Regions from separate parts of the Nocardiopsis oceanisediminis genome, predicted to be linked through region 1. Evidence: predicted binding sites of a transcription regulator. Region 1 holds the regulator's gene; the other holds the start of a gene.
The links. The regulator LexA, encoded in region 1, represses DNA repair genes until DNA is damaged. The targets are predictions, from matches to a motif close to TCGAACANNTGTTCGA.

Region 1 (14,534 bases):
TCGTCGGCGCCGAGAACTACACCGGCCTGCTGGCCGACCCCTACCTGTGGCGGACCGCGCTGCCCAACACCGTGCTCTTCGCGGTGGTCGCGGTGGGGGCCACCGTCGTCTTCGGCACCCTGGTGGCGCTGCTGCTGGCCACCCTGCGGCCGCTCGCCCGCACCATCGTGATCAGCTGCATCATGGTGGCCTGGGCGATGCCGGCGGTGTCCGGCACCTACGTGTGGGTGTGGATCTTCGACGTCGACCGGGGCATCGTCCGGCAGGGCCTGGAGGCGGCCGGGGCGCTCGGCCCCGAGGGGTTCAACTGGTTCGCCGACCGGCTGGCGTTCTACGCGATCGTCACGCTCAACATCGTCCACCACGGCTTCCCGTTCGTGGCGGTGACGGTGCTGGCCGGGCTGCTCACCGTGCCCAGGGAGCTGTACGAGGCCGCGCTGATCGACGGGGCCGGCGCCTGGCAGCGGTTCTGGAACGTCACGGTTCCCACCCTGCGCCCGGTCTTCGCGGTGGTCACCATCCTCTCCACCATCTGGGACTTCAAGGTCTTCGCCCAGGTCTTCCTGATGCCCGGGGGCGACGGGGCCAACCCGTCGGTGCTCAACTTCGGCGTCTGGTCCTATCAGCAGGGCATCGTGCAGACCGCCTACGGGACCGGCGCGGCCATCGCGGTGCTGCTCACCGTGATGCTGCTCGCCGTCACCCTGGTCTACCTGCGCGCCCTGTTCCGCGAGGAGGAGCTGCGATGAGGATCGGAAGGCGCTCGCCCTGGGCCTCCGCCGGCATCTTCGCCGCGGTCGCCGGGCTGCTGGCGTTCACCCTGTTCCCGGCCTACTTCATGCTGTCCAGCGCGCTGGCGCCGAAGCGGACCGTGACCGGGACCGAGGTGCTCCTGCCGGACGAGGTCACCCTGGACAACTTCGCCTACGTGCTGACCGACGCGGGCTTCGTCCGCTACCTGGGCAACTCGCTGTTCATCGCGGTGGCCACCGTGCTCGGCAGCGCGCTGCTGGCGCTGCTCGCCGCGGTCGCGGTCTCCCGGTTCCGCTTCCGGTTCCGCACCACGGTGCTGGTGATGGTGCTGGTCGTGCAGATGGTCCCGCTGGAGGCGCTGGTCATCCCGCTCTTCCTGCAGGCCTCCTCGCTGAACATGCTCAACTCGCTGCTCGGGCTCTCCATCGTCTACGTGGCGCTCTCGCTGCCGTTCGCGATCTGGATGCTGCGCGGGTTCACCGCGGCGGTCCCGGTGGAGGTGGAGGAGGCCGCCTACATCGACGGCGCCTCCTGGGGGCGGATGTTCTGGTCGGTCCTGCTCCCGCTGGTGGCCCCGGGCCTGGTCGCCACCGGCATCTTCTCCTTCATCACCGCCTGGAACGAGTTCCTCATCGCGTACGCGTTCCTGGACGTGGAGGAGTACTACACGGTGGCCGTGGGGCTGCGGCAGTTCGCCGGCCAGAACACCACCGACTGGGGCGCGATGATGGCGGCCTCCACCATCGTGACCGTCCCGGTGATGGTGTTCTTCCTGTTCGTTCAGCGCGGGCTGGTCTCCGGCCTGGTACAAGGGGCGGTGAAGGGTTGACGGACGCTGCGGAGCGGATCGAGCGGGCGGCCGCCTCGGTGCTGATGCCGGGGTTCCTGGGCACGGAACCGCCGCCCTGGCTGGTCCGCGCCATCGAGGGCGGACTGGGGTCGGTGCTCTACTTCGCGCAGAACTTCACCGGCGACACCGCCCGGCTCTCCGCGGAGCTGCACCGGCTCGCCCCCGGGCTGCTCATCGCCTCCGACGAGGAGGGCGGCGCGGTCAGCCGGCTGCACGCCGGCGGCCCGGCGCGCCACCCCTCGCACGCCGAGCTGGGCGCCGCCGACGACACCGGCCGCACCCGGGAGACGGCCCGGGCGCTCGGCGAGGAGCTCGCCGGGGTCGGCGTGGACGCCGCGCTCTCCCCGGTGGTCGACGTCAACTCCGACCCGCTCAACCCGGTGATCGGGGTGCGCGCCTTCGGCGACGCCCCGGAACTGGCCGCGCGGCACGGCGCCGCGTTCATCGAGGGCCTGCAGCGGGCCGGGCGGGCGACCGCGGCCAAGCACTTCCCCGGGCACGGCGACACCCGGACCGACTCGCACGCGGCGCTGCCGGTCATCGACATCGACGCCGGCCTGCTCGCCGAGCGCGAGCTGGTGCCGTTCACCGCGGCCGTGCGGGCCGGCGCGGACATGGTGATGTCCGGGCACATCGTCGTCCCCGCGGTGGACGACGCCCCGGCCAGCGTCTCGCCGCGCTGGTACGCGCTGCTCCGCGAGGAGCTCGGGTTCACCGGCGTCGCGATCACCGACGCCCTGGACATGAAGGGGCTCGCGCACTTCACCGGCGCCGCCGACCCGGTCGAGGGGGTGGCGCGCGGCGCGGTCGCCGCGCTGGCCGCCGGGGCGGACCTGCTCTGCCTGGGCAACCCGGTCACCGCGGGCGGCACCGGGGAGGAGGCCTACCGGGCGGCCCTGGAGGCGGTGGCCGCCGCGGTGGCGGCCGGAGAGGTGCCCGAGTCCCGGCTGGCGGAGGCCTCCGCCCGGGTCGCCGCGATGGCCGGGCGGGTGCGGGCCGGCGCCGCCCCGGGCGGGCTCTAGCCCCCCCGGGGGGACCGGGGCGCGGCCCGGCGGTGCTCCCGGAGCGGACCGGGCCGGCCGCGGTCCGGGCCGGCGGAGTAATGCGCGGATACCGGGGAAGCAGGGGAGAGACGGGAGCCGGGCGAGCAACCAGGGGGCGGTCGGGTGACGGAGGACGGCGCTGCGCAGAGCGGTCCGGCGGGCGGGGGGAGTACCGCGGCCGGCCCGCTGCCGGACCACCCCATCGAGCCGGAGGCCCCGTGGCCGAAGAGCCCGACCGGGGTGCGGATCCGCTGCAACCGGTGCGGCGAGCCGCGGTTCTTCGCCGACCGGCACGCCGACCGGCCGGACGGGCGCGGCCCGGAGCCGCACTGCGGCGTGTGCGGCCGGCCCATCGAGTACCGCTGCACCGTGTGCGGCGCGCGCTGGCGGCCGCTGCCCTGAGGCGCCGGCCGCGCGCCCGCCCGCAAGCCGTCGGTCTCGGCGACGCGGCCCCCTCGGAGCGCTCCGAGGGGGCCGCGCCCCGGCGGCTCCGCGGAGCCGCCGGGGCGCGGCGGCGGGTCAGCGCAGGTCGCGCTTGAGGATCTTGCCGGTCGCGGTCATCGGGAGCCGGTCGCGGAACTCGATCAGCCGGGGGTACTTGTAGCCGGCCAGCCGCTCCTTGGACCAGGAGACGAGCTCCTCCTCGGTGACCTCCCGGCCCTCCTCGGGCACCACGTAGGCCTTGATCTCCTCGCCGTGGCTCTCGTGCGGGACGCCCACCACCGCGACCAGGCTCACCGCCGGGTGGGTCATCAGGACCTCCTCCAGCTCCCGGGGGTACACGTTGTAGCCGCCGCGGATGATCATGTCCTTGGACCGGTCCACGATGAAGTAGAAGCCCTCCTCGTCGCGGCGGGCGATGTCCCCGGTGCGGAACCAGCCGTCCTGGAGCACCTGGGCGCTGGCGTCGGGGCGGTCGTGGTAGCCCTTCATCACGCAGTGGCCGCGCACCGCGATCTCCGCCGGGCCCTCGCCCTCGACGTCGTTGAACTCGGCGTCGACCAGCTTCATCTCCACGCCCCAGATCGGCCGGCCGATGGAGCCGGGTTTCGCCTTGACCTTGGGGTTGTTGAAGGAGACCACGGGGGAGGTCTCGGAGAGGCCGTAGCCCTCCAGGATCTCCACGCCCAGCCGCTCCTTGACGTTCTTGGCCAGCTCGGCGGGGAGCGCCGAGCCGCCGGAGACCGCGGTGTGCAGGTTCGCGGCGATCTTCTCGACGTCGTGCTCGCCCTTGGCGCCGAGCAGCCCCCAGTACATGGTCGGCACGCCGCCGAAGACGGTGACGCCCTCCTTCTCCATCAGGGCCAGCGCTTCGTCGCCGTCGAACCGCGGCTGCAGCACCATGGTGGCGTGCCGGTACAGCGCGGTGTTGAGCATCGTGGTCTGGCCGAAGATGTGGAACAGCGGGAGCACGGTGAGGAACACGTCGTGCTCGGCGCTGCCGAACAGCTGGCTGGAGCAGACCGCGTTGTAGAGCAGGTTGTTGTGGCTGAGCTCGGCGCCCTTGGGGGTGCCGGTGGTGCCGCTGGTGTAGATGATCACGGCGGTGTCGTCGGCCTCGGTGCGCACCGACTCGAAGGTGCCGGGCTGCCCGTCCAGGGCGGCCCAGAACGTCTCGGCGCCCTCGATCGACGACTCCTTGGCACCGGGGGAGGCCGGCAGGTCGATGTAGGTGGTGCAGGTGTCCACCTCGCCGAAGGCGGCGTGGGCGCGCTCGCCGAGCGGCAGCTCGGGGGTGCCGGCGAAGGCGAACAGCGCCTTGGCCCCGGAGTCGGTCAGGTGGTAGGCGATCTCGCGCGGGGTGAGCAGCACGTTGAGCGGGACGACCACCGCGCCCGCCTTGAGCGCGCCGAAGTAGACGAACGGGAAGTAGGGGACGTTCGGGCTGGCCAGCGCGACCTTGTCGCCGGGTTCGACACCGCGGGAGACCAGCAGGTTGGCGACCTGGTTGGCGATCATGTCGACCAGGGCGTAGTTCAGCCGCAGGTCCCCGAAGACCAGGCATTCGCGTTCCGGAGTGGTCCGGGCGCCGTCTTCGAGCAGCACGGAAAGGTTCAGCATCGCGTCTCCCAGGGGTGCGAAGAGTGTTCCCGCTCACTTTCTACCGCACGGTAACCCGAGGGGCGGGTGCCGGGGCCCGGGAGGCGCGCCCCGCCGGGCGCGGCGGGGCGCAGCGGGCCGGGGAGGCCACCGGGCGCCGCCGGGCGGCCGCCCGGCACGGCGCGGCCCGCTCACTCCCCGCCGTCCTCCCCGCCCCGGGTCAGGGTGGCGCTGCTCGGCTGGGAGGAGGAGTCGCTCAACCCGATCTCCGACACCCGCCACGGCTCGCCGCCGATCTCCAGCTCCTCGCCGAGCCGCAGGGTGTGCTCGGCGGCCGGGCCCTCCTCCGGGGCGACACTGATCTCCACCGAGGGCTCGTCCCCCTTCTCGTGCCCGGTGAGCCGGATCGTGACCATGCCGCCGGAGCCGTCCTCCATCGTGTAGGAGACGCCCTCGGTGAGCCGGATGCGGTCCAGGTTCTGGCCGAGATCGGGCGCCGCGGAGTCCGACGACGCCGTCTCGCTCTCGGTCTCCGCCTCTCCTCCGCAGGCCGCGCCGGTGAGCGCGAGCACCGCCCCGAGCAGCGCGGTGGACAGGGCGCGGGCGGTGCGTGGGCCGGGGGTGAAGGTCATGGGCTGCGGTCTCCAATTGTCGTCGGACCCCGGCACGGCGGCGCCCGGTCCGCGGACGACCGCTGGAGGGGGTGGGCCACGCGCGCCGGCGGGGGCGGTACGGGGTGCCGCCCGCCGAGCATTCTTGCACCGCCGGGGGACCCGGAAGGCCCGTCCCCGCAACGCGGGCGGGCCGGTTCCGCCGGACCGGCACCGGCCGCCGTCGGGGCGACGGCGCCCCGACCGGGGGCGGGACCGGCGGCCCGCCCCGCGGGGAGCCCGACCGGATCCGCCGGACGCGCCGTCGCCGCCGGTCCCGGCCCCGGACGAGGGGCGGCCGGGGCCCGCCGGCGCGCTAACCTGGATGCCCGGGAGACCCCGGCCGGAGGCGGAGCCCCGGTGCGGAGGAGCGGCGGGCGCGGGACGGCGCCCAGTCCGAGCGGTGCTCCCCCAACGCGAACCGGCAGAGGGACGAACAGCGATGACAGCGGTAGAGGGAGAACAGGTGGCGAGCGACGTCTACGACGCCCGCGCCCTCCAGGAGAAGTGGCAGGCGCGCTGGGCGAAGGACGACCCCTTCGCCGCCTCGGAGGACCCGTCCGACGATCGGCCGCGCAGCTACGTGCTCGACATGTTCCCCTACCCCTCGGGCGACCTCCACATGGGGCACGCCGAGGCGTTCGCCATGGGCGACGTCGTCGCCCGCTACCGCTTCCAGCGCGGGGACAACGTCCTGCACCCGATCGGCTGGGACTCCTTCGGCCTGCCCGCGGAGAACGCCGCGATCAAGCGCGACTCCCACCCGGCCGAGTGGACCTACGCCAACATCGAGACCCAGGCGGAGTCCTTCAAGCGGTACGGCGTCGCCATCGACTGGTCGCGCCGGCTGCACACCAGCGACCCGGAGTACTACCGCTGGAACCAGTGGCTGTTCCTGCGCTTCTTCGAGCGCGGCCTGGCCTACCGCAAGGACGGGCTGGTCAACTGGTGCCCCAAGGACCAGACCGTGCTCGCCAACGAGCAGGTCGTCAACGGCCGCTGCGAGCGGTGCGGCACCGACGTGGTGCGGCGCAGCCTCAACCAGTGGTACTTCCGCATCACCTCCTACGCCGACCGGCTGCTGGAGGACATGGAGCGGCTGGAGGGCAAGTGGCCCGAGCGGGTCCTGCTCATGCAGCGGAACTGGATCGGCCGCTCGCAGGGGGCCGACGTCCGGTTCGCGATCGAGGGCCGCGACGAGCCGGTCACCGTCTTCACCACCCGGCCCGACACGCTGTACGGCGCCACCTTCTTCGTGGTCGCCGCGGACGCCCCGCTCGCCGACGAGCTGTGCGCGCCCGGGCAGCGCGAGGCGTTCGAGGAGTACAAGGCGCAGGTGGCCAAGCTCAGCGACATCGAGCGGCAGTCCACCGAGCGCGAGAAGACCGGCGTCTTCCTGGGCCGCTACGCGGTCAACCCGGTCAACGGCGAGCGCATCCCGGTCTGGGCCGCCGACTACGTGCTGGCCGACTACGGGCACGGCGCGATCATGGCCGTCCCCGCGCACGACCAGCGCGACCTGGACTTCGCGCTGAAGTTCGGGCTGCCGGTGCGCGAGGTGGTCGAGACCGGCGAGGGCGCCCCGGCCGAGACCGGCGTCGCCACCGCGGGCGAGGGCGTGCTGACCAACTCCGGTCCGCTGGACGGCCTGGCCAAGAGCGAGGCCATCCCGCGGATCACCGAGGTGCTGCGGGAGCGCGGCACCGGGGACGCCGCGGTCAACTACCGGCTGCGCGACTGGCTCCTGTCCCGCCAGCGCTTCTGGGGCACGCCGATCCCGATCGTGCACTGCCCGGACTGCGGCGAGGTGCCGGTCCCCGACGACCAGCTGCCGGTTACCCTCCCCGAGAACCTGCGCGGCGCGGACCTGGCGCCCAAGGGCATCTCCCCGCTGGCCGCCGTCGAGGAATGGGTCAACGTGGACTGCCCGCGCTGCGGCGGGGCGGCCCAGCGGGACACCGACACCATGGACACCTTCGTCGACTCGTCCTGGTACTACCTGCGCTACTGCTCGCCGCAGGCCGACACCGCCCCCTTCGACCAGGAGAAGGTGCGCAGGTGGGGGCCGATCGACCAGTACGTCGGCGGCGTCGAGCACGCCATCCTGCACCTGCTGTACAGCCGCTTCTTCACCAAGGTGCTGTACGACATGGGCATGCTGGAGTTCACCGAGCCCTTCACCCGGCTGATGAACCAGGGCCAGGTCATCAACCAGGGCAAGGCGATGTCGAAGTCGCTGGGCAACGGCGTCGACCTGGGCGCCGAGATCGACGCCTACGGGGTGGACGCGGTCCGGCTGACCGTGGTGTTCGCCGGCCCGCCCGAGGACGACATCGACTGGGCCGACGTCTCCCCGGCCGCCTCGCTGAAGTTCCTCGGCCGCGCGTTCCGGGTGATGGTCCAGGCCGGCGAGGCCTCCGCACCCGGCACCGACCCGGCCGCCGGGGACCTGAACCTGCGCAAGGCCACCCACCAGGCGCTGGACAAGATCACCGCGGCGGTGGAGGAGCAGCGCTTCAACGTCGCCATCGCCCGGATCATGGAGCTGGTGACCGCCGCCCGCAAGGCCATCGACGGCGGCCCCGGCGCCGCCGACCCGGCGGTCCGCGAGGCGGCCGAGGTCATCGCGGTCACCCTGTCCCTGGTGGCGCCGTACATCGCCGAGGAGGGCTGGGAGCGCCTGGGCCACAGCGGCTCGGTGGCGATCGGCAACTGGCGCACCCCCGACCCCGCCCTGCTGGTGCAGGAGGAGGTCACCGCGGTGGTCCAGGTGAACAGCAAGGTCCGGGACAAGCTCCGGGTCTCCCCGGACATCACCGCCGAGGAGCTGGAGAGCCGGGCGCTGGCCTCGGAGAAGGCCCAGGGCTTCATCGGAGGCAAGGCGGTGCGCAAGGTGATCGTCCGGGCGCCCAAGCTGGTCAACATCGTGGTGGGCTGATCCGGGTGGCCGGTCTGCGGAACCTGTGGGCGGCCGCCCCGCGCCGGGTGCGCTGGGCGGCCGCCGCCGCTGCCGCGGCCCTGCTGGTCGTCGCGGTGTCGGTCACCGCCGTGCTCTGGGCGGAGGGCGGCGGCCCCTCCGCCGAGGCGGGCCCGGACGACCTGTTCCGGGCCGCGCCGGAGTGCGGCGAGGTCCCCGCCGGGGTCCTCGGCGAGGCGCTCGGCGAGGCCGCGCTGGACGCGGCCGAGCGCGGCCTGCTGGAGGACTCCGACGGAGCGGTGTGCACCTGGACCTCGGTCGGGACCGGGGACGGCGGCCTACCGCCCCGCGTGCTCCGGGTCGACTTCCGGGCGCTCTTCACCGACCGGTCCGGCGAGGTGTCCGGGGCGGAGGCGGCGGGGGAGGCGCTGGCCGCCCTGGAGCCGATCCAGCGCGGCGTCTCGGCCGTCCCGGCGCTGGGCGAGGACGCGCGGGCCTGGCGGTCCACCCCGGCCGGCGACTCCGCCGAGGTCGCCTTCCGCAAGGACAACCTGCTGGTCCGGGTCTCCTACGGGGGAGCGGAGAAGGCCGGCGGCCCGCCGCTGGGCTACCGGGACGCGCGCGGTGCCGCGATCGCCGCGGCGGAGGGCGTCGAAGCGGCGATCTGACGGTCTCCGCGGAGCCCGCCCCGCTTGTACGGTTGTCGTACACGATGACCTGACCGATGAGCCAGCCGGGAGGCGCCCATGTCCGAGCAGCCGGACGGGACCGGGCCGCGGAACGGCCCGCCCGCCTCCGACGCGGAGGACGGCGCCGTCGCTCCGCCGCAGAGCGGGCCGCCCCGGTCCGCGCCGGGCGGGGAGGCGACCGGAGCGGACGCCCCCGCCCCGGCGGGCCGCGGTCCGGTACAGGACGCTCCGGAGCAGGGCGGGAACGCCCCTGCTCCGCTCGGCGGCGGCCCGGAGCAGGACGCTCCGGAGCAGGGCGGGGAGCCCCCCGTCCCGGCCGGCGGCCCGGAGCAGGGCGGTCGGCCTCCGGAGCCCGCCGGGCCTCCCGGTGCGCCCGCCCGGCCGGACCGGGGCGGGGCCCCGGCCGCTCCGGACGGCCCGCCGGCCCCGGGCGGGGCCCCCGGAGCGCCGCCGCGCGCCCAGGGGGCGCCGGAGGCCCCGGCACCGCCCGACGGGCCGGGCGCGGTCCGCACCGGAGCGCTTCCGGCGGCGCCGGCCGCAGGTGCGCCGGAGAACCCCGCCCCGGGTGCCCCCGCCGGTCCGGGGGGCGCCGCACCGCCCCCGCAGGGGCCTCCCGCTCCCGGTCCGCACGGGGCCCAGGGGGAGCAGGGGCCGCCCTCCGGTCCGCCGCCGCAGGGGCCGCCGGGCGCCGGTCCGTCCCCGGAGGCGCCGCGCGCCAACCGGGGGTGCGCCACCGCCGCCGTCACCGCGCTGGCTCTGGGCGGCCTGGCGCTGCTCGGTGCCGGGGTGTGGGCCGTGGTGGGCGTGCTGGGCCTGGACGGCTTCGAGAAGGTCCCCGAGTGCCCGGTCGTCGAGGGGGAGACCCTGGACGGGCTGGTCCCCGACGCCGAGGTCGAGGTCGACGGCCCCATCGACGGCCTGGAGCGGGAGGGCCGCGAGGGCACGGAGTGCCGCTGGGCGAGCGGCGAGGACTCCGCGCACACGCCCTCCGCGGTGCGCGTGGTCATGGTGCGCACCGGAACCCAGGGCGGCTCCGCCGGCGAGGAGGCCGCCGCGGAGCTGCTGAACGGCGCCTCGCAGCGGCACGAGCGCACCGCGCTCTCCGGGCTCGGCGACGAGGCCTACTCCTGGTACGACGCCGAGGTCGCCCCGCTCGGCTGGGGCTGCGTCGGCGTGCGCACCGCCAACCTCTACGTCGAGACCTGCTACTCCTCCGCCGCCGACTACGGGCGCACCGAGCCGATCCCCGACGCCGACATGGTGGACGGCGCCAAGCGCCTGGCCGCCGAGGCGATCACCGGCATCGAGGAGAGCAGGGGCTGACCCCCGGGGCGCCCGGGGTCACCCGCGGCGTGACGGAGCGTGCCGCTCCGGGGCTCCGCCGCCGGCCCCCGGCCGCCGCCCGGTCACAGCGCGCCGTCGAGGAAGTCCTCCAGGGCCGGGGCCGCGTCGGGGGAGAAGCGGCGGCCGGCGTCGGCGGCGACCGCGCCCGGGGCGGGGTCGTACATCCGGAAGACGTGGTCGGCGCCCTCCAGGTCGACCCGGGTCGCGTCGGGCAGCCCGCCGGTGAGCCGGTCCACCTCGGCCTCGGTGACCTGGGTGTCCTCGGTGCCCCACAGCACCAGTGCGGGGGTTCCGCCGGGGAGGCCCCGGGCCAGGTCGAGCGGGTCGAGCGCGTCGATCTCGCGGAGGAACGGCTCGTTCTGCGGGCCGAACAGCGACTCCAGCTCGGGGGAGAGGTCCTCGGGCAGGGGGTCGCCCGCGCGCAGCCGCGCGATGGAGGTGCGCACGTCGGAGAGGAGGGCGGTGACGTCCGCCTCGGAGGCGCCGGAGGCCTCCGCGCTGCGCATCTGCTCGGTCAGCTGGCGGTCGATCAGGTCCAGGTACCGGGTGCCGGGCGGGGCGGCCAGCACGAGCGCGGCCGGCGGGTGCCCGTGGACGGCCTCCGGCGCGCGCAGCGCGAACAGCGCGCCCTCGCTGTGGCCCAGCACCAGCAGGCGCGAGGGGTCCACCTCGGGCTGGGAGGCCAGCTCGGCGTAGGCGTTCACCATCTCCCGCTCGAAGACGTCGTAGTCGACCGGCTCGTCGGCGTCGCGGGAGCCCGTCCCGGTCTCGCCGCTGCCCAGCTTGTCGTAGCGGAGCGAGGCGACCCCGGCGTCGGCGAGCACCCGGGCGAAGTTGAGGTTGGTCTCCGCGCCCGGCCGGCCGGGGTTGTTGCCGTCGCGGTCGGTGGGGCCGCTGCCGGAGACGATCAGCGCGGCCGGCACCTTCCCCCCGTCGGCCCCGGGCGGCAGTGCGAAGGTGCCGAACAGGGTGTCCGGGCCGCTGCCGAAGCGGACGTCCCGCTCGACCGGTGCGACGCCGGGCGGGGCGGCCTGCTCCGCGCCGGTCCCGCCGGGGACGCAGCCCGCGGCCAGCAGCGCGGCCGCGGCGGCGGCCGCGATGCGCGGCGGGGTCCGGCGGGCGCCCCGGTGCGGCGGGCGCGGTCGGGAGGGGAGGAGCGGCGGCCAAGGCATGCCCCTACCGTACGGGGCTCCGGGGGAGCGGCGTACGGCGGAGGCCCGGCGGCCCCGCCGTCCGGCGCGCATCGCGCGGGGCCGCCCCGGAGGTCACCGCGGGGTGACGGAAGGGGAACGATCCCGCGGCCGGAGGCGGAAGGTCACGGGGGCGTTCCGAAGCGAGGCGAAGTCGTTACCGCGGCCGCTACATGCGGCGCATCACCGCGACGACCTTGCCGAGGATGGTGGCCTCGTCGCCGTCGATCGGCTCGTAGGCGTCGTTGCGGGGCAGCAGCAGGACGTGGTCGCCGTCGCGCTTGAACACCTTCACGGTGGCCTCGTCGCCGAGCAGGGCGGCCACGATGTCGCCGTTGTTGGCGTCCGGCTGCTGGCGGACGACGACCAGGTCGCCGTCGGTGATGGCGGCGTCGGTCATGGAGTCGCCGACCACGGTGAGCATGAACAGCCGGCCCTCGCCGACGATCTGCTTGGGCAGGGTCAGGACGTCCTCGATGGACTCCTCGGCCAGGATCGGGCCGCCGGCCGCGATCCGGCCCACCACCGGGACGTGCGCGGCGCGCCCCTCCGGGGCCTGCGGCTCGCCCTCCAGCTCGTCCCAGGAGCGCACCGTGGCCTGGCCCGGAATGCGAATTTCCACCGCTCGTGGGCGATTCTGATCGCGGTGAAGATAGCCCTTGCGTTGCAAGACCTTCAGTTGGTGCGCGACACTGGACGGGCTCGACAGGCCCACGGCGTCCCCGATCTCCCGGATGGACGGCGGGTAACCGCGCTGCCGTACGTAGCGGTGGATGCAGTTCAGTACGCTCTGCTGGCGAGCCGTGAGTTTCGGTGCGCCGCTCTGCGTCGCCGCCCCCGCACGCGCGCCCTCCGGCGCCGGGGAGGCGGGGCGCGGGTCGGTGGAGCCGGGCCCGCCCGCGTGAGGTTCCTGCGTTCCGTGGTTCTCCTCCGGCACGGCCGGCCTCCTCGGCGGTGATCTCGCGGTCGTCGCGCGTATGGGCTGTCGGGAGCGTCGAAACCCTCGACCGATGGTGCGGCGGCACCGACCGTGACCGCCCCGCTCGCGGGCCGCGCCGGTGTCGAGGTAAAGCACGTCCAACGTTACTGCCTGCACATAGCGATATCAAACAAACGTTCGAGATGGTGATGAAAAAATCGCCCGGATACGGTATTAGTCGAACATCAGTTCGATCAGACTGGTGTTCGAAGGGGGCGTCCATGTCCGAAACCGCGCCCGTCCCGCCGGGGGCGCCCGGTGCCGTTCCGCAGATCCCCCGTCCCCGGAGGCCCGCCTCCCCCGGCCCCGCCCTGTACGACTGGGCGGTCGAGATCCCCGAGTGGCACCGCTCCCCGGCGGGTCCGCCCGCCCTGGCCGGGCTGCCCGAGCTGCTGGCCGTCCCCGGCGGGGCGGACGGCGTCCGGGTCCGGCTCACCGCGCGCGGCCGCGTGGTCCTGGTCTCCCTGCTGTGCGCGGTGGCCACCGGTGTGCTGTCGCTGCTGTTCATGACCTCCGCGGCCGCGGGCGCCTCGGGGGCCGGGGCGGCGGCCGGCGCCTTCTTCGGGGCGGCTCCCCCGACGGTGGTCGTCCGGGACGGCGATACGCTTTGGGAGATCGCCGAGCGGGTGCGCCCCGGCGATGACGCGCGGCGCACCGTGCACGAGATCGTCGAGCTCAACGGCCTGCCCGGAACCGAGCTGGAACCCGGTCAGAGGCTGCGGATCCCCGGGGGCTGACCCCACTCCGCGCGCGGGTGTCCATCGTCACGGCGGCGGCCCGCGCCCCGGTGCGACACGCCGGGGCGCGGGCGCTCCCGTCCGGGCTGACCTGCGAAGCCGCCCGGACGCCGCGCGGGGGCTTGCGGTCCTGACCTGCGGCCTCATAGGTTGACCACAAGATCTTGTGCTCGCCTTGGTATGAGTGACCCATAAGTTGTGCTTTAGTGGGTGCAGATCTTCATGGGGCCGTCCGGTGCGCGGACGACGCCGGCGGCCCGGGCGAAACAGTGAGCGGACTCCGCCGCGCACGTCGCGGCGGGAGCCGGCGCGGAAGGGCCGCGGGGCGCAGGGAGGCGTTTCGGCATGCACTGTCCGTTCTGCCGTCATCCGGACAGCCGGGTGATCGACAGCCGGTCCACCGACGACGGCGCGGCGATCCGCCGGCGCCGCTCCTGCCCGGAGTGCGGGCGGCGGTTCACCACGCAGGAGACGGTCCTGCTGATGGTGCAGAAGCGCTCGGGCGTCACCGAGCCCTTCTCCCGGGCCAAGATCGTCGCCGGCGTCCGCCGCGCCTGCCAGGGCCGCCCGGTCACCGAGGACGCGCTGGCCGTGCTGGGCCAGCGGGTGGAGGAGGAGATCCGCTGCCGCGGCCTGGCCGAGGTGCCCGCGCACGAGATCGGTCTGGCCATCCTCGGTCCGCTGCAGGAGCTGGACGAGGTGGCCTACATGCAGTTCGCATCGGTCTACCGGGGCTTCGAGTCGCTCGCCGACTTCGAGGAGGAGATCTCCCGGCTGCGGGCCGAGCGGCAGTCCGCCGGCGTCGGGGACGAGGACGGCGCGTAGCGGTCCCCGGGGCCGCGCGGGGAGAGCAGGAGGGCCCGCCGGGATGCGGGCCGACGGTGGCTCCGGGGGGAGCCCGGACGAGATTTCAGGGGGAGCCGGCATGACGGAGACGACGGGCGCGACGGCGCGCAAGGGCGGCGGCCGCCGCAAGGGGCTGAAGATCGAGCGCATCTTCACCACGCCCGGCGTGCACCCTTACGACGAGGTCGAGTGGGAGCGCCGCGACATCGTCATGACCAACTGGCGGGACGGGTCGGTCAACTTCGAGCAGAAGGGCGTGGAGTTCCCCGCCGCCTGGTCGATGAACGCCACCCAGATCGTCGCCAGCAAGTACTTCCGCGGCGCGGTGGGCACCCCGCAGCGGGAATGGAGCCTCAAGCAGCTCGTCGACCGGGTCGCCGGGATGTACACCCGCACCGGCCGGGAGAACGGCTACTTCGCGACCGACGCCGACGCCGAGGTCTTCGACCACGAGCTGAAGCACGCGCTGGTGCACCAGCTGTTCAGCTTCAACTCG
Region 2 (14,534 bases), 4.3 Mb from region 1:
CAGGCCGACTCGGCGTCGGCGGAGAGCCGGTAGCCGACGCCGCGCACGGTGTGGATCCGCACCGGGCCGCTCAGCTTGCCGCGGAGCGCGGCGACGTGGGTGTCCAGGGTCCGCGAGGACGACTCCCAGGAGGCGCCCCACACCTGGTCCAGGATGGCGTCCCGGGCCACCACCTCCGGCGAGCGCGCCGCGAGCAGCGCCAGCAGGTCGAACTCCTTGCGGGTGAGCTGCACCGGCTCGCCGCCGAGCAGCGCCTCGCGCAGCCCGGGGTCGAGGGAGAGCGGGCCGATCTCCAGCCGCGGCTCCGGCGGCGCCTCGGCGCGGGCGGGGCGGGTGCGGCGCAGCACCGCCTCGATCCGGGCGAGCAGCTCGGCGATGCCGAACGGCTTCACCACGTAGTCGTCGGCGCCCGCGCGCAGGCCGCGCACCCGCTCGCGCTCCTCGGCGCGCGCGGTCACCGCGATGATCGCGGTGTGCGGGCGGTCGCGCAGCCGGCGCAGCACCTCGAACCCGTCCGCGTCGGGCAGGCCCAGGTCGAGCAGGACGACGTCGGCGGGGGCGGCGCTCAGCGCCCGCTGCGCCGTCGCCGCGCGCTCCACCTCGTACCGGGCGTTGCGCAGCGCCGTGACCAGGCCGCGCGCCACCCGGTCGTCGTCCTCGACCACCAGAATGCGCATCGCGCCCCATCGTAGAGTCCCGCGGCCGGCCGGCCCCTCCCGGCGGGGGCGGGCGGCCGGTCCGCGTCATCCGGTCGGTGTCACCCGATCAGTGTCATCCGATCGGTGTCATCCGATGAAGCCGTTCTCCCGCAGGAAGTGGAGCGCGGCCTGGTCGGCGGAGGCGCCCTCCAGGTCGACCATCCCGTTGAGCTCGATGATCGCGTCCTCGGTGAGCGCGTCGCCCAGCTCGGCGGCGAGGTCGCGCAGCTCCGGGTGGTCCTCGACGGTCTCCTCGCGGGCGGTCAGCGCGGCCGGCTGGGTGGTGAAGTAGCCCTCCGGGTCCTCCAGCACCTGCAGGTCGAGCGATTTGAGCCGGGCATCGGTGGTGAAGACCTCGGCGAAGCCGCACGGGTCGCCCTTGGCCACGTTGACGTAGTTCAGCGCCAGGTCCATCTGGTAGACGCCGTCCACCGGGAACGGCGCCCCGTAGTACTCCTGGAAGGCCTCCCACTCGCGGTCCATGAACTCCGCGGCGCCGCAGAACGACGCCTCGTCCGGGTGCTCGCGGACCATCGGGCCCAGGTCGGCGAGGGTGTCCACCTCGCCGGCGGGCCCCTCGGCGTCGGCGGCGCGGGCGATGCCGTACTGGTTGCCGAACCGCGCGGGGCCCATCCACTCCACGCCGTTCTCCTCCAGATCCGCCTCGGCGGTGGCCTCGAACTGCTCCTCGGAGTCGGTGATCCGCTCGTCGCGCTGCAGGTACTGGGTCCACCCGGTGCCGGAGTACTCCCAGTACAGGTCGACCTCCCCGGTCTCCAGCGCGCTGCGCAGGATGTTGGAGCCCATCAGGCCGGTCATGTCCTCGGCCTCCGCACCGGACGCGCGCAGCGCGTACACGGTGATCTTGCCGAGGATCACGCTCTCGGTGAACTCCTTGGAGGAGACCCGGAAGGAGGCGCCGGACAGGTCGATGCCGGAGGCGAGCGAGCCGCCCGCCAGGTCCACGTCGGCGGCCTGCGGCAGCGACTCGGCCGTGTCGGGCCCGCCGCCGCAGCCGGCCAGCATCGCTCCGCACAGCGCCAGCACCGCCGCGCGGACCGGGGTCCGGGCGGCGGCGCGCCGCACGGCGCTCGGTTCGGGGGTTTCCACGGGAGGCTCCTCTCAGATCCCGCGCGGGCGCAGCACGTCCTCGACGATGCCCGCCAGCCAGTCGACGGCCAGGGCCAGCACGGCCACCAGGACGCTCCCGGTCACCAGCACCACGGTGCGGTTGGAGGAGATCCCGTTGGAGATGACGTCGCCCAGGCCTCCGGCGCCGATGAAGGTCGCCAGCGCCACCGTGCCCACGGTCAGCACCAGGGCGGTGCGGATGCCGGCCAGCATCACCGGGACGGCCAGCGGCAGCTCGACCCGCCACAGCACCTGGGCCCGGCCCAGCCCCATGCCGCGGGCGGACTCGATCACCGCCGGGCTCACCTGGTCCAGGCCGACCATGGTGTTGCGCAGCACCGGAAGGATCCCGTAGAGCACGATCGCGGTGATCGCGATGGTGTGGATCCCCCAGGAGACGAAGGCCACCGCGAACAGCACGATCAGGCCGATGGTGGGGACGGCCTGCCCGATGTTGGCCAGGGCCAGCACCGGGCCGGAGAACCGGCGCGCGCCGGGGCGGGTGAGGGCCACGCCCAGCGGCACCGCGACGGCCAGGATCAGCACCACCACGACCAGGCTCAGGCCGAGGTGCTGCCAGGTCCGGCTGAGCAGGTACTCGGCGTTGAGGCTGCGCCGCTCGATCCGGTCCAGGTCGTGCGCGCCGACGTAGAGGTAGAGCGCGGCCAGCACGGCGAGCAGCGCGGCCGGCGCGCCGGCGTAGCGCAGCAGCCGGCGTGCGCCGCCGGGGCGGGGTGCGGGTCCGGCGGCCCCCGTGCCGCCGGTGGGCTCCGCGGGAGCCGGGGCGAGCGCCATCTCTCAGCGCACCTCCTTGCCGGGGGAGTCGGTGCCGGGCGAGTCGGGCCCGCCGGGGGCCCGGCCGGCGGCGCGCTCCGGGCGCGCCCCCGCCGCCGGGGAGGCGGTGTGGATGAGCTCCTGGATCGCGGCCATGCCCAGGGTCCCCCGGTAGCGGCCGTCCTCGTCGGTGACCACCACGACGTCGGCGTTGCTCGCCAGCATCGCGTTGAGCGCGTCGTACAGGGTGTCGTCCGGGCCGAGCGAGGAGAGCAGCGGCAGGCCGTCGCCGGTCAGCCGGTCGTCGTCGGGGGCCAGGTCGCGGCCGAGCCAGCCGACCGGGCGCCGGTCGCCGTCGAGCACCAGCACGAAGTCGCGGTCGGCGGAGCGCAGCGCGGCGACCCGCGCCTCCCGGCCGGCCGAGGAGGGCACCGTCGGCCAGTCGGCGGCGGCGCCCACCCGGGACAGCCGGGTGAGGGTGAGCCGCTTGACGTAGGCGCCGGAGCCGATGAACTCGGCGACGTAGTCGTCGGCGGGGTCGCTGAGCACCGCCTCCGGGGTGTCGTACTGGGCGATCCGGCCGCCGGGGCCGAACACCGCGATCCGGTCGCCCAGCTTCACCGCCTCGTCGATGTCGTGCGTGACGAAGACGATCGTCTTGCGGATGTCCCGCTGGATGCGGAGGAACTCGTTCTGCAGCGCCTCCCGGGTGATCGGGTCGATGGCGCCGAACGGCTCGTCCATCAGCATCACCTCGGGGTCGGCGGCCAGCGCGCGGGCCACCCCGACCCGCTGCTGCTGCCCGCCGGAGAGCTGCCGGGGGTAGCGGTCCCGGTAGGTCTCCGGGGCCAGGCCGACCATGGTGAGCAGCTCGTCCACCCGGGCGGCGACCTTCTCCGCGGGCCAGCCGAGCAGCCTGGGCACGGTGGCGATGTTCTGCGCGACGGTGCGGTGCGGGAAGAGCCCGGTCTGCTGGATCGCGTACCCGATGCCCCGGCGCAGCTCGTCCGGGTTCATCTCGGTGACGTCCCGCCCGTCGATCACGATCCGGCCGGACGTGGGCTCGATGAGCCGGTTGATCAGCTTCATCAGGGTGGTCTTGCCGCACCCGGACGGGCCGACGAAGACCACGATCTCGCCGCGCGGGATCTCCAGGCTGAGGCCGTCGATGGCGGGCTCGGCCTGCCCCGGGTAGGCCTTGGTGAGGTGCTCCAGCCGGATCATGGCGTCGGGCGCGGCGGTGGCGGAGGCGTCAGTCAACTCGGAGTCCTCTGGAGGTCGAAACGCGGTTCAGGGCGGCGAAGGCGAGGTCGGCCAGGACCGCCAGCACGACGATCCCGAGGATGCCTTCGAGGGCGAGGTACACCGCGAACGGCGTGCCCGCGCTGGACAGCCCTTGGAAGATCAGGTTCCCCAGGCCGGGGCCGTTGACCGCGGCGGAGATCGCCGCGATGCCCAGCAGCAGCTGGGTGGCGACCCGCAGCCCGGTGACGATGACCGGCCAGGCCAGCGGGAGCTCGATCTGCCGGAGGATCTGCCGGCGGCTCAGCCCCATGCCGCGGGCCGACTCGATGACGGCGGGGTCGACCCCGCGCAGCCCCACCACGGTGTTGCGGACCACCGGCAGCAGCGCGTACATGGTGAGCGCGGTGACGGCCGGCGCGGTGCCCAGCCCGAGCGGGGCGATGAGCAGGCCGAACAGGGCGTAGGAGGGGATGGTGAGGAACACCCCGGCGATGGCCAGCACCACGCTGCGCGGCAGCTCGGCCCGGTAGGTGAGCACGGCCAGCGGGATCCCGATCAGCGAGGCCAGCACCAGGCCCTGCAGCACCAGCACGATGTGCTCTCCGGTGAGCGCCAGCACCTCGGCGTAGTTGCCCGCGAGGTAGTCGAAGAAGTTCATCGGCACGCCCTCCGGCGCACCGGGCCGCCCCGGCGCGCCGCGGCGAGGGGTGTGCGGCGGCCGCTCGCGCGGGCGCCGGACCCGCGCAGGGGGCGGGAGTGGATCAGGTCAGCGCGCATGATTTCCAGGATCGCACGGTTTCCACCGCTTTCCCGGCAACGCCCCAGCGCAGAGCGATATCGATGTGAGGGCGCGCCCGTGCCGTTACCGCCCCTCCACCGGGGCCGCCGCTCCGCGGCCCCGGCGGAGGCCCGGGTCACTCCCAGAGGCGGCGCATGGTCCAGCGGTCGGTGGCGTCGTCGACCGCGATGTCGGCGATGCTCGGCTCGCCGCGGTCGGACTCGGCGGCGACCCGGACGAGGCGGACGTCGGCCTCGCCGGCGGCGCCGTTCCAGCTGCCGATCACGCGGCGGACCCGGTACATGCGGCCGCGCCAGGAGAACAGCGCCGGGTGGCCGCCGGTGGTCGATCGGACGTCGATCCGTTCGTTGTACAGACTCACCGGGGAAGGATATCGAACACCGGTTCGATTTCCGCCGGTTTCCCGCGCCGAATCCGGTACGGCCCCAGCCTAGGGCCGGGGGCGGGCGGAACCGCTCCGCCGCGGCGGGCGTGTCGCGGCGGGCGCCGCGGTGCGGCAGACCGGGCGGTCTGCCTATCCTTGGTGGGCTGCGCGGCGGGCGCGCGGACCGACGAGGGGAGGACGGCCCATGGGGGACGACGCGGACCGGGGAGAGCGGTCCCAGGCCGTTCCGGACCGGCTGCTGGCCGAGGCGACCCGGATGTTCGCCGAGCGCGGCTTCGAGCGCACCTCGGTCCAGGAGCTGGTGGGCGCCGCCGGGGTGACCAAGGGGGCGATGTACCACTACTTCGACTCCAAGGACGACCTGCTGTACGCGATCTTCCAGCGGCTGCTCGCCATGCAGCGGGAGCGGCTGGACGGCTACGCCAAGGCCCCCGGCCCGGTCGCCGACCGGCTCCGCGCGGCGGCGGCGGACCTGGTCCGCACCAGCATCGAGAACACGGACGAGGCGGTCATCGTCTCCCGCTCGCTGCACATGCTCTCCCCGGAGCGGCAGCGCGCCATCCGCGCCGAGCGCCGCGACTACCAGGAGCGCTTCCTGGCGATGGTGGAGGAGGGGCGGCGCGAGGGCGTGTTCCGCTCCGAGGTCCCGCTGAACATCGTCGCCACCCAGTTCTTCGGCGCCGTCCACCACCTGGGCATGTGGTACCGGCGCGGCGGCGGCCTCGGCGGCGCCGAACTCGGCGACCACTTCGCCGGGCTGCTGATGTCCGGCCTGCTCGCCCGGGGCTGAGCCGCCCGCCTGCCCGCCCCCGGCGATGATCGTGGCGTTGCGGGGGCATCGACGCGCGTCGATGCCCCCGCAACGCCACGATCATCGGGAGGCGGGTCAGAGGAAGAGCCGGCCCGGGCGGCTGCGGTCCCGGATCGCGGCGATGCGCTTGATGTTCACCGGGCGGCTGGACAGCAGGTTGTACAGGAAGACGAAGCCGCCCCGGTCCCGGCGGCCGCGCTCGGCCATCTCGCCCATGCCGACCTGCCGGTAGAGTGCCCTTCCCGCGGCCAGCATCCGGATCGCGTGCGCCCCCTCCGGGCAGTGCGCGTGCGCGTGGTTGTCCGCGGTGTACTCCATCGCCCGGGACAGCGCCGGGCCCAGCACCGGGACCAGCCGCCCGATCGAGGTGCCGGCGCGCAGCCAGAACGAGGTGTGCCCGGCGGCGATGTGCCCCAGCTGGTGGGCGAGGACGAAGCGGAGCGCCTCCGGGTCGCGCAGCCGGGCGTCCGGCTCGAACAGCTCGCCGGGGACGACGATGAACCGGCGCGCCCCGTGCCCGCCCGCCGCCGCGGACCGCGGCCGCCGCGCTTCGGCCCGCACGTAGGCGTCCGGGGTGGTGTTCAGGCCCATCTCGGTGGCGAGCCGGGAGATCTCGGCGTGCACCTGGGGGAACTGGGTGGGCGAGACGCGGACCGCCTGGGCCCGCTGCTCGGCGTGGCGCATCCCGCGCACCGCCCAGCAGGCGCCCGGGAGGGCGAGCAGCACGGCCGCGGTCCAGGCCTGCGCGCCGCCCGTCCACAGCATGTGGACGGCGAGGGCGAGCGCGGCCAGCGTCGCCGCCGCCGCCGCGGCGAGCAGCGGCCGCTCCCACGGGTGCCGCTCGGCCTGGGTCCACTCGGCGGCGGCCCCGCCGTCCGGCGTCCACGGGTGCTGGGGCGGCACGGACCCGGTCGGCGCGGACCCGGGCGCCCCTCCCGCCCCCGCGCGGCCCTGTGGTCTCATCGCAAAAGTCATCAGTAGTGCCTCCCCAGGGGGCCCAGCACGCGCTCCGACACGCGACGATCACGTCAAGTAATCACATATTACTTTCCGTATCAATCGTGTCCGGGCAGGTCGGGGCGTGTCTCCGCGAGGGGTCGGGGCGCCGGGGCCGGGGGAGGCAGCGTGCGCGGCGGCACCCCGCCGGGCCGGGGGCGGCGGCGGGGCGGAAGCCGGCGGCGTCAGTCGGAGGGGACCGTGAACTCCGAGGTGTCGAGCTTGACGTCGAACGGCTCCGGGAGGTCGACCGGCTCGCCCCATTCGACGGCGTGGCTGTCGGAGTAGTCCGTTCCGCGCGGGTTGGAGAAGAGGGTGATCCGGGGGCCGCGCGGGTCGTAGCCGTCGATCAGCAGGTAGAGCGGGATGCCGGCGGTGGCGTACTCGACCCGCTTGGCCTCCCGGTCGTCGCGGGCGTTGTCCTTCGAAGCGATCTCGGCGACGAGGAGCACCTCGTCGGGGTCGATCCCCTCGCCCCGCCGCTCGGGCATGGCGGCGCGGTTGAACAGGACGATGTCGGGTGAGCGGAGCCGGGCCTGGTCGGCGATGACCACGCCGCTCCCTTGGTGGAAAGCGATCTCCTTGGGCAGGACCGGGTAGAGCTGCCGGGCGATCCAGTCCGGGACGTCGTTGTGCTTCGCTGCGGGTGGGGGAACCAAGACGATGCCTTCCTTGCGGATCTCAGCCCGCCATCCGTCGGGCATGTCGACTTCTCGCCAGGCGTGCAGCAGGGTCTCCCAGCGGTCGTCGACGGCCGTCTCCCCGGGCTTCTCCTCGATCACGGCGATCCCCATACCGCGCCACCTCCTGGAACCGGAGGGTAGCGGCGCGTGATAGTCGGCATCGTGCTTTTCCACAATACGGTCGGTGGTCGGCGGGCGACAGTCCGACGGGCCCGGGCCGGGGCGTTCCGGCCCCGGGCTACTCGCCGCCCTCGTAGAGCCGGAACTCGGCGGCCAGCTCGTCGAGGAACGCGTCCACCTGCCCCGGATCGTAGCCGGGGCGGGCCCTGGTGGTGGAGAAGCGGACCCGCTCCACTTCGGAGGCGGTGATCAGCACCCCTTCCGGGCGCCTCTTGATCAGCGCGTCCAGGGTGGCCTCCGCCGCGTCCAGGAAGTCGTCCACCTCGTCCTCGTTGTAGCCGGTGGTCAGCCGGGTGGTGGCGAAGCGCTTGCCGCGGATGTGCTCCGGGGACATCGAACCGCGCGGTTCGGCGCGGGCGTGCGCGCCCGCGCGCGACGGCGGGGGCGGCGGCGAGGCGGGCCGCTCCACCGGGGGCGGGGCGGCCGGCACCCGGGGCTGCGGGCCGGTCCAGGTGACCGGGCCGCTGGACGGGGTCTTCGGCGGGGGCACGTCGCCCTTGCGGACCAGTCCGCGGGAGCGCAGCTCGGCGGCGATCTCGTCGAGGAAGTCGTCGACCTCCTCCTCGTTGTAGCCGGAGGAGAGCCGGGTGCCGCGGAAGCGGGACTCCTCGATCTCCTGCGCGGTGATGAGGGGGCCGTCGGGGTCGCCGCTGTTCAGCGCGGAGAGGGTCTCCTCGACCCGGTCGAGCAGGGCGTCGACGTCGTCCTCGTGGTAGCCGGGGCGGAAGCGGACCGTGCTGAAGCGCTTCTTTCTGATGTCGGCAGGGGTGAGCGGCATTCCTCCATTGTGCCGACCCCGGTCTCCGCGGACACGCGGCGACACCTGCGCGGGTCGGGGGCTCAGGCCGGACCCCCCTGCTCGGCGGCGTCCTGGAGGGCCTGCCGGATCGCCGCTTCGACCTGGTCCCGGTCGTAGCCGCGGAGCACGACGTCGAACTCGGGCCGGGGGTCGGCCTCGGCGGTGGGCGAGAGGAGGGCGTCGAACCACTCGTCCACCTGGCCGCGGTGGTAGCCGCGGAGCACGACGTCGAACTCGGGACGGGAGGAGGGGCTGAAGAGGGGATCGAGCATGGGGCAAGTATGTCGTGAAGATCACTCATGATCGCCACCGGGGGGTGGCCGGAACAGGACAGACGTCCCGGCCGCGGATCATCCGCCGATCGGGGCGCCCCGGGTCAGGGCCTCTCGCCCTCGGCCCCGGTGAGGAAGTCGACGACCGCCCCGGTGATCGCGTCGGCCGCCCGCTCGCGCCACTCCCCGTCCTCCAGCAGCTCCGCGTCGCCGGGGTTGCGCATGTTCCCGGCCTCCAGGAACACCTTGGGGACGGTGGACAGGTTGAGCCCGCCCAGGTCGGTCCGCTCGTCCAGTCCCTCCTCGGCGATGTAGTCGGCCGGATCCATCCCGGTGCCCTCGGCGTAGGCGTCGCGGAGCAGCCCGGCCAGCCGGGCGGAGGGCACCACGATGTCCTCGTTCCCCTCGACCTCGCCGGGGGCGATGACGTGGAAGCCGCTGCCGGACTCCGGACCGCCGTCGGCGTGCACCGAGATCGCCGCGTCGGCCCCTGCCTCGTTGCCGATCTCGGCCCGCTCGTTCACGCACGGGCCGACCCCGTCGCCGTCGGAGCGGGTCATCACGACCTCCGCGCCCTCGGCCTCCAGCCGGTCGCGGAGGAGGAGCGACAGGTCCAGGGTGAACGCGTGCTCGGGGTAGCCGCTCGCGCTCTCCGCGCCGACGGTGTCGCAGGCCTTCTCCTCCCCGGGGCCGGAGGGGACCTGCTCGTTGATCTCCTCCGGGGCCTCGGCGTTGCCGCCGTTGTGGCCGGGGTCGATGAGCACGGTGGTGCCGGCGAGGGGGCCGCCGTCCCGCTCCCCCTCCTCCTTCCCGGGCTCGCCGGAGCCGTCCGCGCCGCCCTTCCCGCCGTCCTTTCCGGAGCCGTCCCCGCCGTCCCCGTCACCGGGGCCGGGGAGCGGGAGCAGTGCGGTGGGGGCCGCGGAGGGGTCGCCCCCCGGGCCCGAGCCCGAGCAGCCGGTGAGCGCGAGCACGGCGGCGCAGGCCAGCGAGGCGGGGAGGAGAAGGGCGGGGCGTGCGGAGGAGGATCCGTTCGGCATGGTCGGTCGGCGCCGTCCTGGGAGGGGATCGGGGAGCGAAGGCCCCATCAACCTAGCCGTTCCGGGGAACACTACGGGCCGGGTTCGCGTCATATCGTGAGAGAAGGGGTGGTGGGAGCCTCCCGCCCCCGAATACCCCGACGAGGTGGTCAGATGCGCAAGTCCAACCGGGCGGCGGCGGGCGCCGCCGCGTGGCAGGCGGTGTACGAAGGGGCCCGGCCCGGCAGGCCCTCGGTCTGGGAGCGGGCCGGATCCGTCCCGCGGATGATGGGCGCGCGGATGCGCGGCCGCTACACCGGGCTGTCGTCCTCGCGGCTGCTGCTCTTCATCGCCGCACTGCTCTACATCGTGAGCCCGATCGACCTGGTCCCGGAGCTGTTCATCCCGCTGCTCGGCGTCGCCGACGACGCGTTCGTCGCGGTGTGGCTGGTCTCCGGGCTGATGAACGAGACCGAGCGGTTCCTGGAGTGGGAGCGCACCGGAGTGCCGCACGGGGACGGGCAGGAGTACGTGCAGGGGCACGTCGTGGACTGACCCCCGCGCCGACTTCCGCCGGCCCCCGCCCTGGCCCAGGGCGGGGGTCGGCCGTGTGCGCGGAGGCGGGAGGCCCCGCGCGGCCACCGGGGACCGCGCAGGCGTATCTTCACTATTGCAAATCGTTCGCAACTAGTGGGGAACAATGATCCGTTCGCGATCCGCGATCGCCGCCGGCACCGGCCTCGTCCTCCTGCTCACCGCCTGCTCCACCGGCGGGACGCAGGGCGGGGCGGCCGGCGACACCCTGACCTACGCCCTCGGCGACGAGCCGGAGCAGCTCAACCCGGTCCTCGTCGACGAGCACCTCGACCCCGTCACGGAGATGGTCTTCCGCGGGCTCACCGCGCACGACGCCGACAACGAGCCGGTCCCGGCGCTCGCCGAGAGCTGGAAGATCAGCGACGACGGGAAGACCTACACCTTCGCCCTGCGCAAGGACGCCACCTGGCACGACGGGGAGCCGTTCACCGCCGGCGACGTGGTGTTCACCATCGAGGGCGTGCGCGACGGGGACCTCCCCACCAGCAACAAGTTCGCCAACGTGAAGGAGGTCGAGGCGGAGGGCGAGCACGGCGTCGTCATCCGGCTCACCGAGCCCACCCCGGCCCTGCTGGACACCCTCTCCAACGGGATGCTCCCCGAGCACCTGCTCAAGGAGAAGGGCCTGGACGACCCCGACTTCGGCGAGCACCCGGTGGGCACCGGCCCGTTCCGGCTGGACACCTGGAAGCACGGCGAGTACGCCAAGGTCACCGCCTTCGAGGACTACTACGGCGGCGCCCCGGGCCTGGACGCGATCACCATCGCCTACGTGCCGGACGCCGCCTCCCGGCTGATCCGGCTGACCAACGGCGAGGTCGACGCCGCCTACCTGGAGCCCGGCCAGGTCGAGCAGGCCGGCGGGATCGACGGGGTGCGGCTGGAGACCGCCCCCACCGCCGACTACCGCGGAATCATGTTCAACATGGAGGACGAGCGGTTCGAGGACCCCGCCCCGCGCCGCGCGATGAACTACGCGATCGACCGGGACGCGGTCATCGAGAGCGTGCTGCACGGCCACGGCAGGCCCGCCACCGGCCCGCTCGACCTCAGCCCGTTCGGCACCGACGCCGCCGGCTACACCCACGACCCGGCCGAGGCCGCCGAGATCATGGAGAAGGCCGGCTACGAGAAGAACGGCGACGGGATCTGGGAGCGCGACGGCGAGCCGTACTCCTTCGAGCTCACCACCTTCGCCGAGGACGGCGTGCGCGCCGCGATGATCGAGGTGCTCGCCACCCAGCTGCGCGAGGAGGGCTTCGACGTCACCGCCGAGCCCAAGCCGAGGGACTCCGTCGACTGGGCGGAGCTGGAGGGCTTCCTCATCGGCTGGGGCACCCCCTACGACCCGGACGGCTCGCTGTACGGGCCGTTCCACTCCTCCGAGGCGCTGGACGAGGGCGGATCCAACTACGGAAGCTATGCCGACGACGCCGCGGACGAGGCGCTGGACGCGGGCCGGAGCACCAGCGACGAGGACGAGCGCGCCGAGGCCTACGCCGACTTCCAGGAGGCCCTGGCCGACGACCCGCCCTACGTCTTCGTGTCCTACCTGGACGCGGTGAACGCCGTGCCCGAAGGGCTGGACGGGATCACCGAGCGGACCCTGGCCCACCACGGCTACGGCTTCTTCTGGAACGCCGAGGAGTGGAGCCACCGGGAGTAGCGGAGCAGGAGGAAAGGAAGAGGAGGAGAGCATGGAGACGCCCCCGCCCCGCGCCCTGCTGGGCCTGACCACGCTGGTCGTCGCCGACTACGACGAGGCGATCGCCTTCTTCACCGGGCCGCTCGGCTTCACGCTGGCCGAGGACGCCCCGCTCGGTGGCGGCAAGCGGTGGGTGGTGGTGGCGCCGGGCGGGGGAGGGACCGGACTCCTCCTGGCCCGGGCGGCGGGGGAGGACCAGGCCGCCCGGGTCGGCGACCAGACCGGCGGCCGCGTCGCGTTCTTCCTGTACACCGAGGACTTCGAGGCCGACCGCCGGCGGATGCTCGACGCCGGGGTGCACTTTGAGGAGGAGCCCCGGCACGAGCCGTACGGCACGGTCGCGGTCTTCCGCGACCTGTACGGCAACCGCTGGGACCTGCTGCAGCCGGCCGGCACGGGCCCCGGCCCCCGATGACCTGGCACCGGAGCCCTGCCCGGGCGGGCGGCTCCGCCCGGCCGCCGCGCCGGGGTGCGGCGGGGCGGGGCGGTTCCGACGACCGCCGGAACGGGCGGGAGCGCGTGCGGCCGCCGGAACGGGCGGGAGCGCGTGCGGCCGCCGGAACGGGCGGGAGCGCGTGCGGCCGCCGGAGCGGGCCCGGCCCGGTGCCCCGTCCGGGCGGATGGTTCCGGCCGGCCGCCGGAGCGGGCTCCGGTCCGGTGCCCGTTCGGGCGGGTGGTTTCGGTCGGGTGTCTCGCCGGGCGCGGCGGGGCGGTTCCGGTGGCCTGCGGAGCGTGTGGCCGCCGGGCGGGCGCCGGCTTCCGGGGCCCTGTCCGGGCGGCCGGTTCCGGCGTCCCGCCGCGCCGGGGTGCGGCGGGGCGGTTCCGGTGGTCGTCGGAACGGGCGGGGGCGCGCACGGCCGCCGGAGCGGGCCCGGCCCGGTGCCCCGTCCGGGCGGGTGGTTTCGGTCGGGTGTCTCGCCGGGCGCGGCGAAGGGGTTCCGGCGCCCCCCCGCGCCGGGGCGGGCCCGGTGGTCTTCAGAGCGGGCGGGGCGTCCGGCCGCCGGAGCGGGCCTGGGCGGGCCCGGGTCCGGAAGTCGGGGCCCTCGCCCCTCCGGGAGCGCGCGGGGCCGGAGCCCGGCGGCGCGGGGCGGCGGAGCCTCCCGTCGCAGGGGCCGTTCGGGGCGGCGGCGCTCCGGTCGCCCTCCGGCGCGGGGTCTTCCTGCGGCGCGCGGGGCGGTGCAGGACCCGCCCCCTCGGACCGGAACGCCTGATCCCAGGGGCCGTTCGGAGCGGGGGCGCCCCGGTGCCCCGAGGAGCCGGGGTCCCCGGAAGGGGCGGGGTGCTCCGGAACGCGAATCGGAAAGGAGGCCGGCCATCGCCGGATACGCGGTGCGCAGGGCGGGGGCGGCGCTGGCCGTGCTGGCCGCCCTGTCGGTGTTCTGCTTCCTGATGCTCGACCTGGCGCCGGGGGACCCGGCCCGGTCGGTGCTGGAGGCCCGGTCCGGCGGCCGCCCGGTCCCCGACGCCGCCGTGGAGGCGCAGCGCGCGGCGATGGGGCTGGACGAGCCGCTCCCGGCCCGCTACGCCGACTGGCTCGGCGGCCTGCTCCGCGGCGACCTGGGCACCTCCTACATGACCGGCCGCCAGGTGGCCGGGGAGATCGCGGCCGCGCTGCCGTGGACGCTGCTGCTGGCCGCCGTCGCCACCGTGTTCAGCCTGGTCGGGGCGGTGGCGCTGGGCCTGGTCGCGGGGACGGCCCGCAGCGCCGCCGTGCCCCGGGCGATCGGGCTGGGCGTGTTCGCCCTCGGCGGCCTGCCCGGGTTCGTCTCGGCGCTGCTGCTGCTCTTCGCCGGATCGGTCTGGCTGGGCTGGTTCCCCTCCGGCGGGCTGGGCCGCCCCGGCGTCGAACCGGACGCGGCCGCCGTCGCCTCCGCGGTGGTGCTGCCGGCCCTGGCCCTCACCCTCGGCCACCACTTCGGCGTCTACGTCCGCTTGGTGGAGACCGGGGTGCGCCGGGTCCGCTCGGCGCCGCACGTGCTCAACGCCGAGGCCCGCGGGCTGCCGCCGGGCGCGGTCCGGCTGCGCCACGTGCTCCGCCCCGGCCTGGTGCCGTTCGCCGCGCGGTTCGGCGTCGGCGTCGCCCAGCTGCTGGCCGGGGCCTACGCGGTCGAGGTGGTCTTCGCCTGGCCGGGCATGGGCCGGCTCGCCCTGGACGCCGCCCGGGCCCAGGACTACCCGGTGCTGCTCGCGGTCGTCCTGGTCACCGGCGCGATCGTGGTCGCTGCCAACCTGGCCGGCGAACTGGCCACCGCCCGCCTCGACCCCCGCATCCGGCTGCTCCGGGAGGTCTGAGATGACCGGTCCGGGTGCTCTCCGCCGCGGCTCCTCCGCTTCGGGGGCCGCACCGCTCGCCGCCCGAGGGGCCGGTGCCTCCGGACCGCCGAGCGCAGCCCCGGGACCCGCCCCGGTCTCCCGGGACCGCTCCCGGCGGCGGCTCCCGGGG

Region 2: a site for LexA is predicted at 5,021-5,036, ahead of J0910_RS28870 (DUF6504 family protein). Genes of this name have one in related genera too.

The regions. Positions count from the first base shown of each region.
Region 1 covers NZ_JAFMZJ010000001.1:2,300,528-2,315,061, forward strand. Annotated here, with positions in the region: gene J0910_RS10310 (carbohydrate ABC transporter permease) at 1-749, shown strand, start outside; gene J0910_RS10315 (carbohydrate ABC transporter permease) at 746-1,582, shown strand; gene J0910_RS10320 (glycoside hydrolase family 3 N-terminal domain-containing protein) at 1,579-2,625, shown strand; gene J0910_RS10325 (hypothetical protein) at 2,770-3,048, shown strand; gene J0910_RS10330 (long-chain-fatty-acid--CoA ligase) at 3,166-4,707, opposite strand; gene J0910_RS10335 (DUF6406 domain-containing protein) at 4,878-5,318, opposite strand; gene leuS (leucine--tRNA ligase) at 5,779-8,274, shown strand; gene J0910_RS10345 (hypothetical protein) at 8,280-8,921, shown strand; gene J0910_RS10350 (hypothetical protein) at 9,000-10,265, shown strand; gene J0910_RS10355 (alpha/beta hydrolase family protein) at 10,349-11,458, opposite strand; gene lexA (transcriptional repressor LexA) at 11,646-12,413, opposite strand; gene J0910_RS10365 (LysM peptidoglycan-binding domain-containing protein) at 12,677-13,192, shown strand; gene nrdR (transcriptional regulator NrdR) at 13,538-14,017, shown strand; gene J0910_RS10375 (vitamin B12-dependent ribonucleotide reductase) at 14,118-14,534, shown strand, end outside.
Region 2 covers NZ_JAFMZJ010000001.1:6,594,432-6,608,965, reverse strand. Annotated here, with positions in the region: gene J0910_RS28895 (response regulator transcription factor) at 1-677, opposite strand, end outside; gene J0910_RS28890 (glycine betaine ABC transporter substrate-binding protein) at 786-1,808, opposite strand; gene J0910_RS28885 (ABC transporter permease) at 1,821-2,624, opposite strand; gene J0910_RS28880 (ABC transporter ATP-binding protein) at 2,628-3,863, opposite strand; gene J0910_RS28875 (ABC transporter permease) at 3,856-4,506, opposite strand; gene J0910_RS28870 (DUF6504 family protein) at 4,763-5,008, opposite strand; gene J0910_RS28865 (TetR/AcrR family transcriptional regulator) at 5,217-5,822, shown strand; gene J0910_RS28860 (M48 family metallopeptidase) at 5,919-6,746, opposite strand; gene J0910_RS28855 (Uma2 family endonuclease) at 7,025-7,633, opposite strand; gene J0910_RS28850 (DivIVA domain-containing protein) at 7,761-8,480, opposite strand; gene J0910_RS28845 (hypothetical protein) at 8,543-8,773, opposite strand; gene J0910_RS28840 (N-acetylmuramoyl-L-alanine amidase) at 8,878-9,810, opposite strand; gene J0910_RS28835 (YkvA family protein) at 9,964-10,344, shown strand; gene J0910_RS28830 (ABC transporter substrate-binding protein) at 10,490-12,052, shown strand; gene J0910_RS28825 (VOC family protein) at 12,084-12,506, shown strand; gene J0910_RS28820 (ABC transporter permease) at 13,421-14,383, shown strand.